Linked DNA regions of Alloalcanivorax dieselolei B5. Each later gene encodes a partner of the first gene's protein in a complex. Links are inferred from orthologs where the notes say so. Each region holds a gene or a part of one and is shown on either strand. Other genes may lie near its edges.

Region 1 (6,159 bases):
GAGCACCGAACCGCCGGTCAGCAAGATCGTCATCGACAACAAGGTCACCGCACCCGAGCGCGGCCGTTGCCCGGTGCATAATTCCAAGGCGCTGCAATACGAGCCGGACTTTTCCGATCGCCGCAAGATCACCGTGACGATCACCGGCGCCTTGCCGGAGAACTGCCGCGCCGACCGTTATCTGTCGCTGATGTCCCAGCAAGACTACACCGCCAATCTGATCCGCGGCCTGTGGCGGGAAATGGGCGGCACCCTGTCCGGCCGCGACCGCACTGGCCGGCTGGCGCGGGGCGCCAAGCTTCTGGTCACCACCTCCTCACCGGATCTGGTCACCATGGTGCGCGACATCAATAAATGGAGCAGCAACGTCATGGCCCGCCAGCTGTTCCTTACCATTGGCGCGGAGAACCGGCTGGCCGGCGACAAGGACGACCTGGCGGCGGCCGATCGGGCAATCCTTGAATGGATGCGTCTGAAAGGCATCGACATCAGCCAGGTGGTGTTGGAGAACGGTTCAGGACTGTCCCGTCTGGAGCGTATCACCGCCCACCAGCAGGCCCTGATGCTGCAACAGGCCTGGCGCAGTCCGTTCGCCGCCGAGCTGATCGCCTCGCTGCCGTTGGTGGCAATGGACGGCACCATGCGTAACCGGCTGCGTAATACCGCGCTGGTGGGCGAGGGCCATATCAAGACCGGCACTCTGAGAAACGTGCGCTCCATCGCCGGCTTCACCCGCGACCAGAACAATACCACCTGGGCGGTGGCGGCCATGATCAACGATCGCAGCGCCTGGAAATCCCGGGCGGTACTGGATGAAGTGCTGAAGGCGGTGCACACCCTGGTGGAACCGGGCACCGATGCCAGCCGGGTCACCGCGGCTTCCGCGGGCGACGGCCGATAACACGGTTATCCCGTCTCTGTTATGCTCCGGGCTTTGACGTTGTCACGCCACGGCCCGGAGCATCCCGATGATCACCGTTCACCACCTGGAAAATTCCCGTTCCCTGCGGGTTCTCTGGCTTCTGGAAGAACTGGGACTCCCCTACGAAATCGTCCATTACAAGCGCGACCCCGTTACCATGCTGGCGCCGGAGAGCCTGCGGAAAATTCACCCCCTGGGCAAAGCGCCGATACTGCAGGACGATGACCGGGTGGTGGCTGAATCCGGCGCCATTCTCGAATACCTTCTGGACCACCACGGCCAGGGCCGCTTCCGCCCGGAACCGGGCGCTCCCGGCCGCGAAGCCTACCAATACTGGCTGCACTACGCTGAAGGCTCACTGATGCCGCTGCTGGTAATGAAGCTGGTGTTCTCCCGAGTCCCCCAATCGCCGATGCCGTTCTTTATCCGCCCGGTGGCCAGGAAAATCAGCCAGGGACTGAATCAGGGCTTCCTGAACCCTCGCCTCAGCGATCATCTGGGCTTCGTCGAGCGTCATCTTGGCGAGCATGCCTGGTTCGCCGGCGACGATTTCAGCGCCGCCGACATTCAGATGAGCTTCCCACTGCAAGCGGCGCAGGCCCGGGCCCCCGGGGAAATGCCCAACATCCGGGCTTTCATTGAACGGCTGGAAAGCCGCCCCGCCTACCGCAGGGCGGAGGAACGTGGCGGGGCTCTGAAACCACTGGGTTGATCCTCCCTGGGGGAATGTGCTCCAGTGCCCATTCCCCGCACTTTGCTATGGCCATTCAAACATAAGACGTTATGCTTAGTTTTGGTCACACCCTAACATCCTATTCAGGTCAGTTTCTGACCAGGGGGTGTATTCCGGCCATAGCCATCAAGTGGGGATCCATGATTCTGCTGTATTTTTTCATCGCCCTGGCGGTGGCCATCGCGGTCATCGAAGTGGCTCAGAGAATTCATGCCCGCCGCCGCGATTAACCGGCGTGACCCGCTGTCCTTTCCCTCCCGGCCCCGCCCCGGTTAAAGACTGTTAAAAGCGTGAACGTGTTCACACCAAAAGCTTCTAATCGACTAGGATCAGATAACGCTTGATCTATATGGAGATAGAAGCATGAAAAAGATTTTGCTTACCCTGGGTCTGGCCTCCGGTCTGGTACTGGCGGGCTGTTCTTCCACTCCCTCCAACCCTCAGGCGGACAAGGCCTTGTACAGCGGCATGCTGCCCTGCGCGGACTGCTCCGGGATCCGTACTTCCCTGACTCTGTACAGCGATGAGAAAGACCGTCCGACCCAATATGAGTTGCGTGAAGAGTACATGGACAGTTCCCGCGCGGGCCGTACCGAAGTCGAGCGCGGCCAGTGGGCCTACGGCAATAAGGAAATGGACGGTACCGCTTACCGCACCGTGGTGCTGAATCCCCAGTCCGAGGATGTGGAAAGCCAGCTGCGCTACCTGGAAACCGCGCTGAATGCGCTGGAAATGCTGGACATCAACGGCGACCGTATCGAGTCCGAACTCAACTACACCCTGATCAAGCAGTAACCTCATGGGGAGGCGTCAACCGGGCGCCTTCCCCCTCTCCCCACATCTCCCACGCTTATTGAAACAGCCTATCCATCGTCACATTCCTGTAAATAGGAATGACTTGCATTCACTGTGCGAAGTGCTAGACTCGCCCGCACACTGAGATATCGTCCCGTCACGGTGCCCCAAGGTGCCGTTATCCGCTTTTATACGTCCCGGCCGACGGCGATATCCGCCTTTTCCACGATGGAGTTCGGCGATGACCTCTTCTCTGCAGTTTCACCTCCCCGAGTGGTTCGTTTCCGGTGGTATCACCATGTGGGTGCTTGGCCTGATGTCCGTGATCGGTCTGGCCACCCTGATTTCCAAGATACTGCAGTTCGCCCGTGTGCGCCCCAAGGCAAGCCGCCAGGCGGATGCCCTGCTGGCGAGTCTGGAACGCGGTGAAGTTCCGGCCCAACAAAAGCCGGGCCGTACGCCCATCGATCAGGTGGTGCTGACCTCCTGGAACCAGCGCGATATGGACGAGCAAAGCTGGGAAGAAGACAGCCTGCGCCGCGCCCGCGAGTCCCTGGATGAGTTGCGTGGCGGGCTGCGGATTCTCGAGGTGATCAGCGCGCTGGCGCCGCTGCTGGGCCTGCTCGGCACCGTCTTCGGCATGATCAGCGCTTTCCAGGCTCTGGAACAGGCCGGCTCCCAGGTGGATCCGGCCATTCTCTCCGGCGGTATCTGGGAAGCACTGCTGACCACCGCCGCGGGTCTGACCGTGGCGATTCCCGCCCTGGCCGCCTTCCATTGGGCGGACCGCACCATTGAGGTGTGCCGGGAAAAACTGCAGGACCGCCTGTCCCAGCTGAAAGTACAACGCCGCCGCCTCGACCAGGACAGCAACGCTCCGACCCGGGACAGCGTTCCCAGCAGCGAGGCCCGCATCGCCCATGTATCTTGAGCCCGAACGTCACCGTTCGCCGGCTATCAGTCTCACCCCACTCATCGATGTGGTTTTTATTCTGCTGGTGTTCTTCATGCTGGCCACCCGCTTCGGGGCCTGGAAGGACCTGCCGGTGAGTGTGGTGCCCAGCGAAGCCGTGGAACGGCAGGACGACAAGACCTGGCTGGAGTTGCACGTCAACGCGGAAGGCAAAGTGGACTGGAACGGCGAAGCCTTGTCCCTTGAACAGCTGGGTGAAAGGCTGGCCGGCCATGACGAAGCCGTGCTGATCACCGGCGATCCGGACGCGCCCCTGCAGGCCGCCCTCGCCGCCGTTGACGTGGCCCGGGCCGCCGGCCTCAAGGAAGTGCAGCTGGAGCTGCTGCCATGAATCTGGAAGACAACAGCCCCCGCCGGCCACCGCTGGAGCCGGTGCTGCCGCTGATCAACGTAGTGTTTCTTCTGTTGATCTTCTTCATGGTGGCCGGCCAGTTGGCGCCACGTCCCACCGTGGATGTGACCGCACCGAACAGCGCCGAGGCCGCCACCGAGGAAGACCCCAGCCAATTGATGTTGATCCTGGACAAGCAAGGCGTGCTGTTCCATGACGGCGAACCGGTGGCCGAGGCCAGCCTCGCCACGCTGATCGCCGAACATCAGGCGGAACGGGAAAAGGAAGCGGCTGACAAGGCGGCTCAAAACGGCTCCAAAGAAAGCCCGACGGCACCCACCACCGCCGCCACCGCCGACAGCGGGCAAGAGACGACATTACCGCTGGTGCGCCTGCTGGCTGATGCCGGTGTGCCACTTAGTGTATTGCGCGAAAACCTGGGCAAACTGCGAGACCTGGGTGTGGAAGAAGTTCGTTTGGTAACCCAGAGCGAGAACACTCCGTGAGGCGAAGTATACGACTGATCATTAGTTGGGCCCTCGCGATCCTGGTTCACGGCAGCCTGCTGGTGACGGTGAATTCGCTGACCCTGGCCGGTGGCCGCGTGGGCATTCAGGGTGGTCAGCAGGCCATGACGTTGTCGCTGGCGCCCAAGCCGGCACCACCGGCACCGGCGCCCCAGGTGGCTCAGGTGGAAACCAAGCCTCAACCGAAGCCCGAGCCCAAGCCGGAACCCAAACCCGAGCCCAAACCGAAGCCGAAACCAAAGCCCAAACCCAAGCCGGAGCCCAAACCCGAACCGAAACCGGAACCCAAGCCCGAGCCGAAGCCCGTCCCCAAACCGGAGCCGAAGCCCGAGCCGGAACCCGCCCCTGAGCCACGGGCCGAACCCGCCGGTTCTCCCGAAGCGGAACCGGACGCGGAGCCAACCGAACAGGTGGCGGGCGGCGCGCCCCAACCCAAGGGCCAGAAAGGCATCGCCGGGGACATTGGCGAGGGCGTCCATCGCAGCGGTGACAACGACAACGCTCTGAACCGCTATCTCGGCAAGGTGCGGGATACCATCGAGTACAACAAGGTCTACCCGGCCCGGGCGCGCATGCGCCGGCAGCAGGGTGAAGTGGAAGTCAGTTTCCGGGTCAACGCCCAGGGCCGTGCGGAAAATGTGGAACTGGTGGGCAGTTCCAACAGCCGCATTCTCGATCAGCAATCCCTGGAACTGGTGCGCCGGCTGCGCTTCCCGCCGCCCCCGGCCCAGTTGGGAAGCGATCCGGTGGCGGTGCGGATTCCGATCAATTACACGCTATAAGGACAACGCTGCTGCGGCGGCTTCGTAGCTCCCTAGCAGAAACAGACCAGTCAGGGTGTGGGCATAAGCAGGTGCTTAGCCCTCCTTCTCTCCCCAGCGCGCCACCAGCGTCTGCGGCACGCCCAGGTGATCCAGCAGACGCGCCACCACGAAGTCCACCAGATCCTCCACTCGCCGCGGGCGATGGTAGAAGCCCGGCGCCGCCGGCAGGATGGTGACACCCAGCCGCGCCAGCTTCAGCATGTTTTCCAGATGCAAAGCGGATAGCGGCGCCTCCCGAGGCACCAGGATCAGGTGGCGGCGTTCCTTGATCGCCACATCCGCGGCCCGTTCGATCAGGTTATCGCTGGCGCCATTGGCAATGGCGGACAGCGTGCCGGTGGAACAGGGGCACACCACCATGGCCGCCGGCGCGCCGCTGCCGGACGCCACCGGCGCGGTCCACTGCTCCAGGCCACAGACCACCAGACGGCCTTTATCGGTACCGCTCCAGTCCCGCAACGCGGTCTCGGCGGCACCGGTGCCGGCGGGCAGCTTGAGATCGGTCTCGGTACCGATCACCACCCGCGCCGCCTTCGACAACAAGACGTAGACCTCGCAGTCCGCTTCCAGCAGACATTGCAGCAAGCGCAACCCGTAAGGGGCACCGGAGGCGCCGGTGAACGCAAGAGTGATCCGTTGTCGCATCGCGCTCTCTCCCATCAGGACCGTGCCGCGTGCAGCGCGTCCAGCAGCTTGCCGTGAATACCGCCAAAACCGCCGTTGCTCATTACCACCAGATGGCAGGGGCCGCGCTCACCGGCGGCCACCGCCGCCACCAGCGCATCGAGATCCTGCTCCACCCGTGCCGGCACCGGTGACTGCGCCACTACGTCATCCAGGGACCAGTCCAGACCCGGCGGCTGATACCAGATCACCTGGTCGGCGGCGGCGGTGCTTTGTGCCAGAGTATCGCGATGACGGCCCAGGCGCATGGTATTGGAACGCGGTTCGATGATCGCCACGATGCGCTGCTCACCGACCTTGCGCCGAAGCCCGTCGAGCGTCGTGGCGATGGCGGTGGGATGATGGGCGAAATCATCGTAAACGTGCACAC
Region 2 (4,388 bases), 320 kb from region 1 along the record:
CGGTGTGGCGTAGTTGATCAAGGCCGCGCGATGCTCCAGGTAGACCTTGAGTTTGTCGTTGTCGCCATGCATGGACGATGCCCCGGGCCCTGAAAAACGCGCTGAAGGTGTTCAGTGTGGCTGCACTTTATTTTTAATGAGAATCATTGTCAATTGAGTCTGAAGGGAAATGTTCTCTGCTCTCGTTCAGCGCATCAATGCCGCCAACCTCAAGGAGGCCCACCGGCGCATCGAGTCCGGCAAGACCATCGGCAAGCTGGTGCTCGCCGGCTGGGAGTAGCGGCGCGCTTTCTCCAGGAAAAATTGGGCAAGGCGGACCATCAGGCCGTTTGCTTTTTCTTGACCGACACCCACATGGTAATCACCATCCGCGCCACAACCTCACCATGGATATTTTGAACCTCCACCCGGGTGCTGAAATCGCCTGAATCCGGCCACTGCCCGGGAAGCTCGGCCCGGGCCACGGCGATCAGATCGGTTTCCGCCTTTTTCAGGTACTCCACCTCCATCCCCTTGGGAATCCAGCGGTGGGTGGCGGGTACGCTGATCTCGGTCATGGTGCCGCTGGCCAGTTCCGCCATGTTGCACATGGCGATGGCGTGGACGGTCCCCAAGTGGTTCTGGACCGAGCGGCGCTTCCTGATTTTCACCTCCCCATATCCTGGCCGCAGCCCGGTGATCAAAGGCCGAATGGTAGCGAAGTAGGGTGCCTTGAAGCAGACCCCCCGGGTGAACAGGATCTTGCCCATGGGCAGATCACTCAGCTTGTTATAGAGGACCAGAGTCGGGTGGATGCTTTCATTCATGGCACAGGCTCCTGTGAGATCGGATACGGGCGAACCTTGGCGATCTGTTAGAATGAATAGAATCCTAATCTAGAAAAATATTCTAGAACAATATTCCAACCAGGCCAAAAGGCAGTACCTATGGAATCGGCATTTGAACGGGTTGAGCCCGGTGCTCGCAGAGCCAACAAGCGGCATATTCTTAATTGCGCACTCGAATGCTTTGACGAACAGGGCCTGGAAGCGACCACCATCGATACCATCCGTCGGCGTTCGCAGAGCAGCATTGGCACCATCTATCACCATTTCGGCAACAAGGAAGGCCTGGTGGCGGCGATCTTCCTGGCCGCACTGGACGACCAACTGGCGCAGATCGAACCGGCAATGCAAGAGGCCGGGAACCCCCGGGGGGCCATAGCGGCGCTGGTTACCACCTATATGGCCTGGGTTACCGAGCAGCCCAAGCTTGCCCGTTTCATGTTCCAGGCGCGCGCTCTGGTGGCGGCCGGTGGCTTCAAGAGCGAGCTGGACGCCCGCAATAAGCGGCGTTTTGGCAGCTTGCTGACTTACCTGGTCGAGGGGGTGGAAAAGGGGGACATTCGGGCCTTACCGAGGGAAACCTATGCCTCTCTGTTGATCGGCCAGTCCGAAAACTATTGCCGGGCCTGGCTGTCCGGGCGAGTCAAGGGGGCGCCGGTGGAGCACGCAGAGGTGTTTGCCGAAGCGGCCTGGCGGGCGGTGTCGACCTGAGAGAGGAATGAGTTTGGGTTTCATTTGTATTGACGCAGATCACAGGCACACACTAACGTCGAGGACCACGGCCCTGGCGATCACTCCGCCGCGGTCGAGCCCCGTCTTCCTGGCATGGCATTCCGCAGTGAAAATAAAAGTAAGATAAATTCCAATCTCGTTCGTCTTGATAGTACAGGACGGTTCAGCCGGGGTGCCGCGCGCCGCCGGGAACCGCCATCCGATCCATCAGACAGGACGAACGAGCATGTCCAACGCCCTCTTATCCACCTTCCTCAAAGACGGTACTAGCCAGGAGCATGAACGGCTCGACAGACGCATCATGACGCTGGCGCCGTTCGCGGACCGTGAGCGCTACACGCTGTTCGTGCGCACCCAGACCCGGCTGCAGCGGGTCGCCTCTCCGCTATATCAATCGGAACGCCTGGCCCGGTGGCTGCCCGGCCTCGCCGCGCGTGACCGGCTGTCGGCGGCGCTGTCCGATTGCGCGGACCTGGGCGTTTCGGTGGGAGCGCTGGAAGACGACAGGCGCGCCGCCGAAGGGGTCGGTGCCGGCGATGATTACGCCGCTCTTGGCTGGCTTTATACCGTGGAGGGTTCCAACCTGGGCGCCGCTTTCCTGCTCAAACACGCAAAAAGCGAGCTGGGGTTGTCCGAGACGTTCGGTGCCCGTCACCTGGCCGGCCATGACGACGGCCGCGGACTGCACTGGCGCCGGTTCAAGGAGGTCCTGGATGCGCTGATGCTTTCCCACGATGAGCGGCGACAGGCGCTGCAAGGCGCGCTCGACGCCTTCGGCTTTGCCCGCGAAGGCGTCGAGGTGCTGCTGGCCGGTGCCGTGGTGGACGTGCAGTGACGGGGGCGATGATGAACACCAAGGTCCTTTTCGTCGCTGCCTTTTGCATCGCCGGTTTGCTGGGTGTCGGGCAGGTCCATGCGCAGGAAGACGCGCGGCCGGCGGTGCCGCCGGAAACCGCTGCCTCGGAGGCGCCGCTCCTGGAATCCACTGAGGAGGAGACCGCGGCTGGCGAGACTCCGGATGCCGCCGCGCCGGCCGTGGAGTCGGTGACGGAAACCCATAATGATGGGCCGGTGCTGCCCCATGATTTGTCGCCGTGGGGCATGTATCAGGCCGCTGACCCGATCGTCAAAGCGGTGATGATCAGTTTGCTGCTGGCGTCCCTGCTGACATGGACGGTCTGGGTTTTCAAACTGGCGCAACTGTTTCGCGCGCGCCGGCGCGCCGGCCGGGTGCTGGCGGCCCTGGTGGAGGCACCGGATTTTGCCGGCGGTGCCCGCCATGCGGCTACCCGTAAGGGCGATGGCGCGACCCTGGTGCGCGCCGCCGAACACGAACTGGTGCTGTCCTCGGGCGGGCCGGTCACCGACGAGGGGCTCAAGGAACGGGTGGCGGCGCGGCTCGACCGAGTGCAGGTGGCCGCCGGCTCTCACATGAACAAGGGTACCGGTATCCTGGCGACCATTGGCGCGGTGGCGCCGTTCGTCGGCTTGTTCGGCACGGTATGGGGCATCATGAACAGTTTCATCGGCATCGCCCGCACCCAGACCACCAACCTGGCGGTGGTGGCGCCGGGCATCGCCGAGGCGCTCCTGGCCACCGGCATCGGGCTGGTGGCGGCGATCCCCGCGGTGATCATCTACAACCATTTCGCTCGCTCCATCACCCGCTACCGCGCCCTGCTGGGCGATATCACCACTGCTCTGATGACGCTGATCAGCCGGGATCTGGATCGCCACCATCCCCAGGCCCGCGCGTTGGCGGCGGCCGATAAGGAGGCCGTGCCGGGCGTGGTGCCGTTGCAGCGGAGCGGCGGCTGATGGCTTTCAAACCGCAGGGCGACGACGCTTCCGAATTGCCGGACAACCATGACATCAACGTCACGCCGTTCATCGATGTGATGCTGGTGTTGTTGATCATCTTCATGGTGGCGGCGCCGCTGGCCACGGTCAGCGTACCGGTGGATCTGCCGGCGGCGGTGGCCGAGCCGCGCCCGGCGGAGCCGAAACCGCTTTACCTCAGTGTGCAATCCGATCTCACGCTGACCCTGGGGCAGGATCAGGTGGTGACGCTGGAGACCCTGATCCCGGCCTTGCGGGATGCGCTGCCGGATCAGGAGCAGCGCATTCTGCTGCGCGCCGACAAAAGCGTGCCCTATGGTGAGTTGATGCGGGTGATGAACCGGCTCAGCGAAGCTGGATACCTGAAAATCGCCCTGATCGGCGCGGACAAGCCGGCGGATTCCAGGCCATGACGTTGTTGGCGGGACCCGACATGGAATCCGGCAGGCGGCAATGGCCGGCATGGGGGCTGGCGCTGCTGGTGGCGGCGATGGCCCATGGGCTGGTGGTGTGGGGATGGCTGTGGCATCCCCGTCAGGAGGCGTCGGTATTGCCGGCCGCGGCGCCACAGGTGGTGGAGGTGACGTTGATCGCGGCACCGGAGACACCGGAGGCGTTACCGCCTGGCCCGAAGCAGGTGGAGGCGGCACCTTCGGAGCCGGAACCGGTGGTGGAGCCGGAACCCGAACCGCCGCCACCGGTACCGAAGGTCAAAGCGGAAGTGGCGTTGCGGGAGAAATCCGAGCCGCCGAGGGAAAAACCGGAGCCGGAAAAAAAACAGACCCGACCGCAGCGAAAGGTCTCACGGCAGTCATCCGAGCAGGCCGCGCCGCAAACCACGGCCCCGGCGGCGGTGCCCGACGCGCAACCGGGTGAGGTGGCCGGCGCGCCGGCCGTTGGCGCGCCCAGTCAAAGCGAGATCAATGCCCGCCAGCGCTGGCAGAGCCTGCTGCGGGCCCATCTGGACCGGCGCAAGCGGTATCCGCGGCAAGC

Evidence for each region. The genes of interacting proteins can lie anywhere in the genome.
Region 2: the proteins of B5T_RS05230 (region 1) and exbB are in contact, whole or in part, in a cryo-EM structure (PDB 9DDO), measured with the Escherichia coli proteins. The link is inferred for Alloalcanivorax dieselolei B5 from one-to-one orthologs.

The regions. Positions count from the first base shown.
Region 1 is NC_018691.1:1,150,144-1,156,302, reverse strand. Bases 3,161-6,159 are described here. They hold B5T_RS05230 (energy transducer TonB), read left to right. Parts: upstream 3,161-4,256; coding sequence 4,257-5,063; downstream 5,064-6,159. Other genes in these bases: mpl (UDP-N-acetylmuramate:L-alanyl-gamma-D-glutamyl-meso-diaminopimelate ligase), read right to left, coding at 5,765-6,159; B5T_RS05225 (flavin prenyltransferase UbiX), read right to left, coding at 5,139-5,750; B5T_RS05235 (ExbD/TolR family protein), read left to right, coding at 3,751-4,260; B5T_RS05240 (ExbD/TolR family protein), read left to right, coding at 3,371-3,754; B5T_RS05245 (MotA/TolQ/ExbB proton channel family protein), read left to right, coding at 3,161-3,381. Also shown: dacB (D-alanyl-D-alanine carboxypeptidase/D-alanyl-D-alanine endopeptidase), read left to right, coding at 1-901; B5T_RS05255 (glutathione S-transferase), read left to right, coding at 969-1,634; B5T_RS05250 (copper resistance protein NlpE), read left to right, coding at 2,019-2,450; more of B5T_RS05245, read left to right, coding at 2,692-3,160. UniProt on the Escherichia coli protein: Interacts with outer membrane receptor proteins that carry out high-affinity binding and energy dependent uptake into the periplasmic space of specific substrates such as cobalamin, and various iron compounds (such as iron dicitrate, enterochelin, aerobactin, etc.).
Region 2 is NC_018691.1:1,465,710-1,470,097, forward strand. The notes cover bases 1,581-4,388. They hold exbB (tonB-system energizer ExbB), read left to right. Parts: upstream 1,581-2,402; coding sequence 2,403-3,374; downstream 3,375-4,388. Other genes in these bases: B5T_RS06755 (biliverdin-producing heme oxygenase), read left to right, coding at 1,783-2,391; exbD (TonB system transport protein ExbD), read left to right, coding at 3,374-3,808; B5T_RS23735 (energy transducer TonB family protein), read left to right, coding at 3,805-4,388. Also shown: B5T_RS06740 (sigma-70 family RNA polymerase sigma factor), read right to left, coding at 1-72; B5T_RS06745 (hotdog fold domain-containing protein), read right to left, coding at 321-806; B5T_RS06750 (TetR/AcrR family transcriptional regulator), read left to right, coding at 927-1,535. UniProt on the Escherichia coli protein: Involved in the TonB-dependent energy-dependent transport of various receptor-bound substrates. Protects ExbD from proteolytic degradation and functionally stabilizes TonB.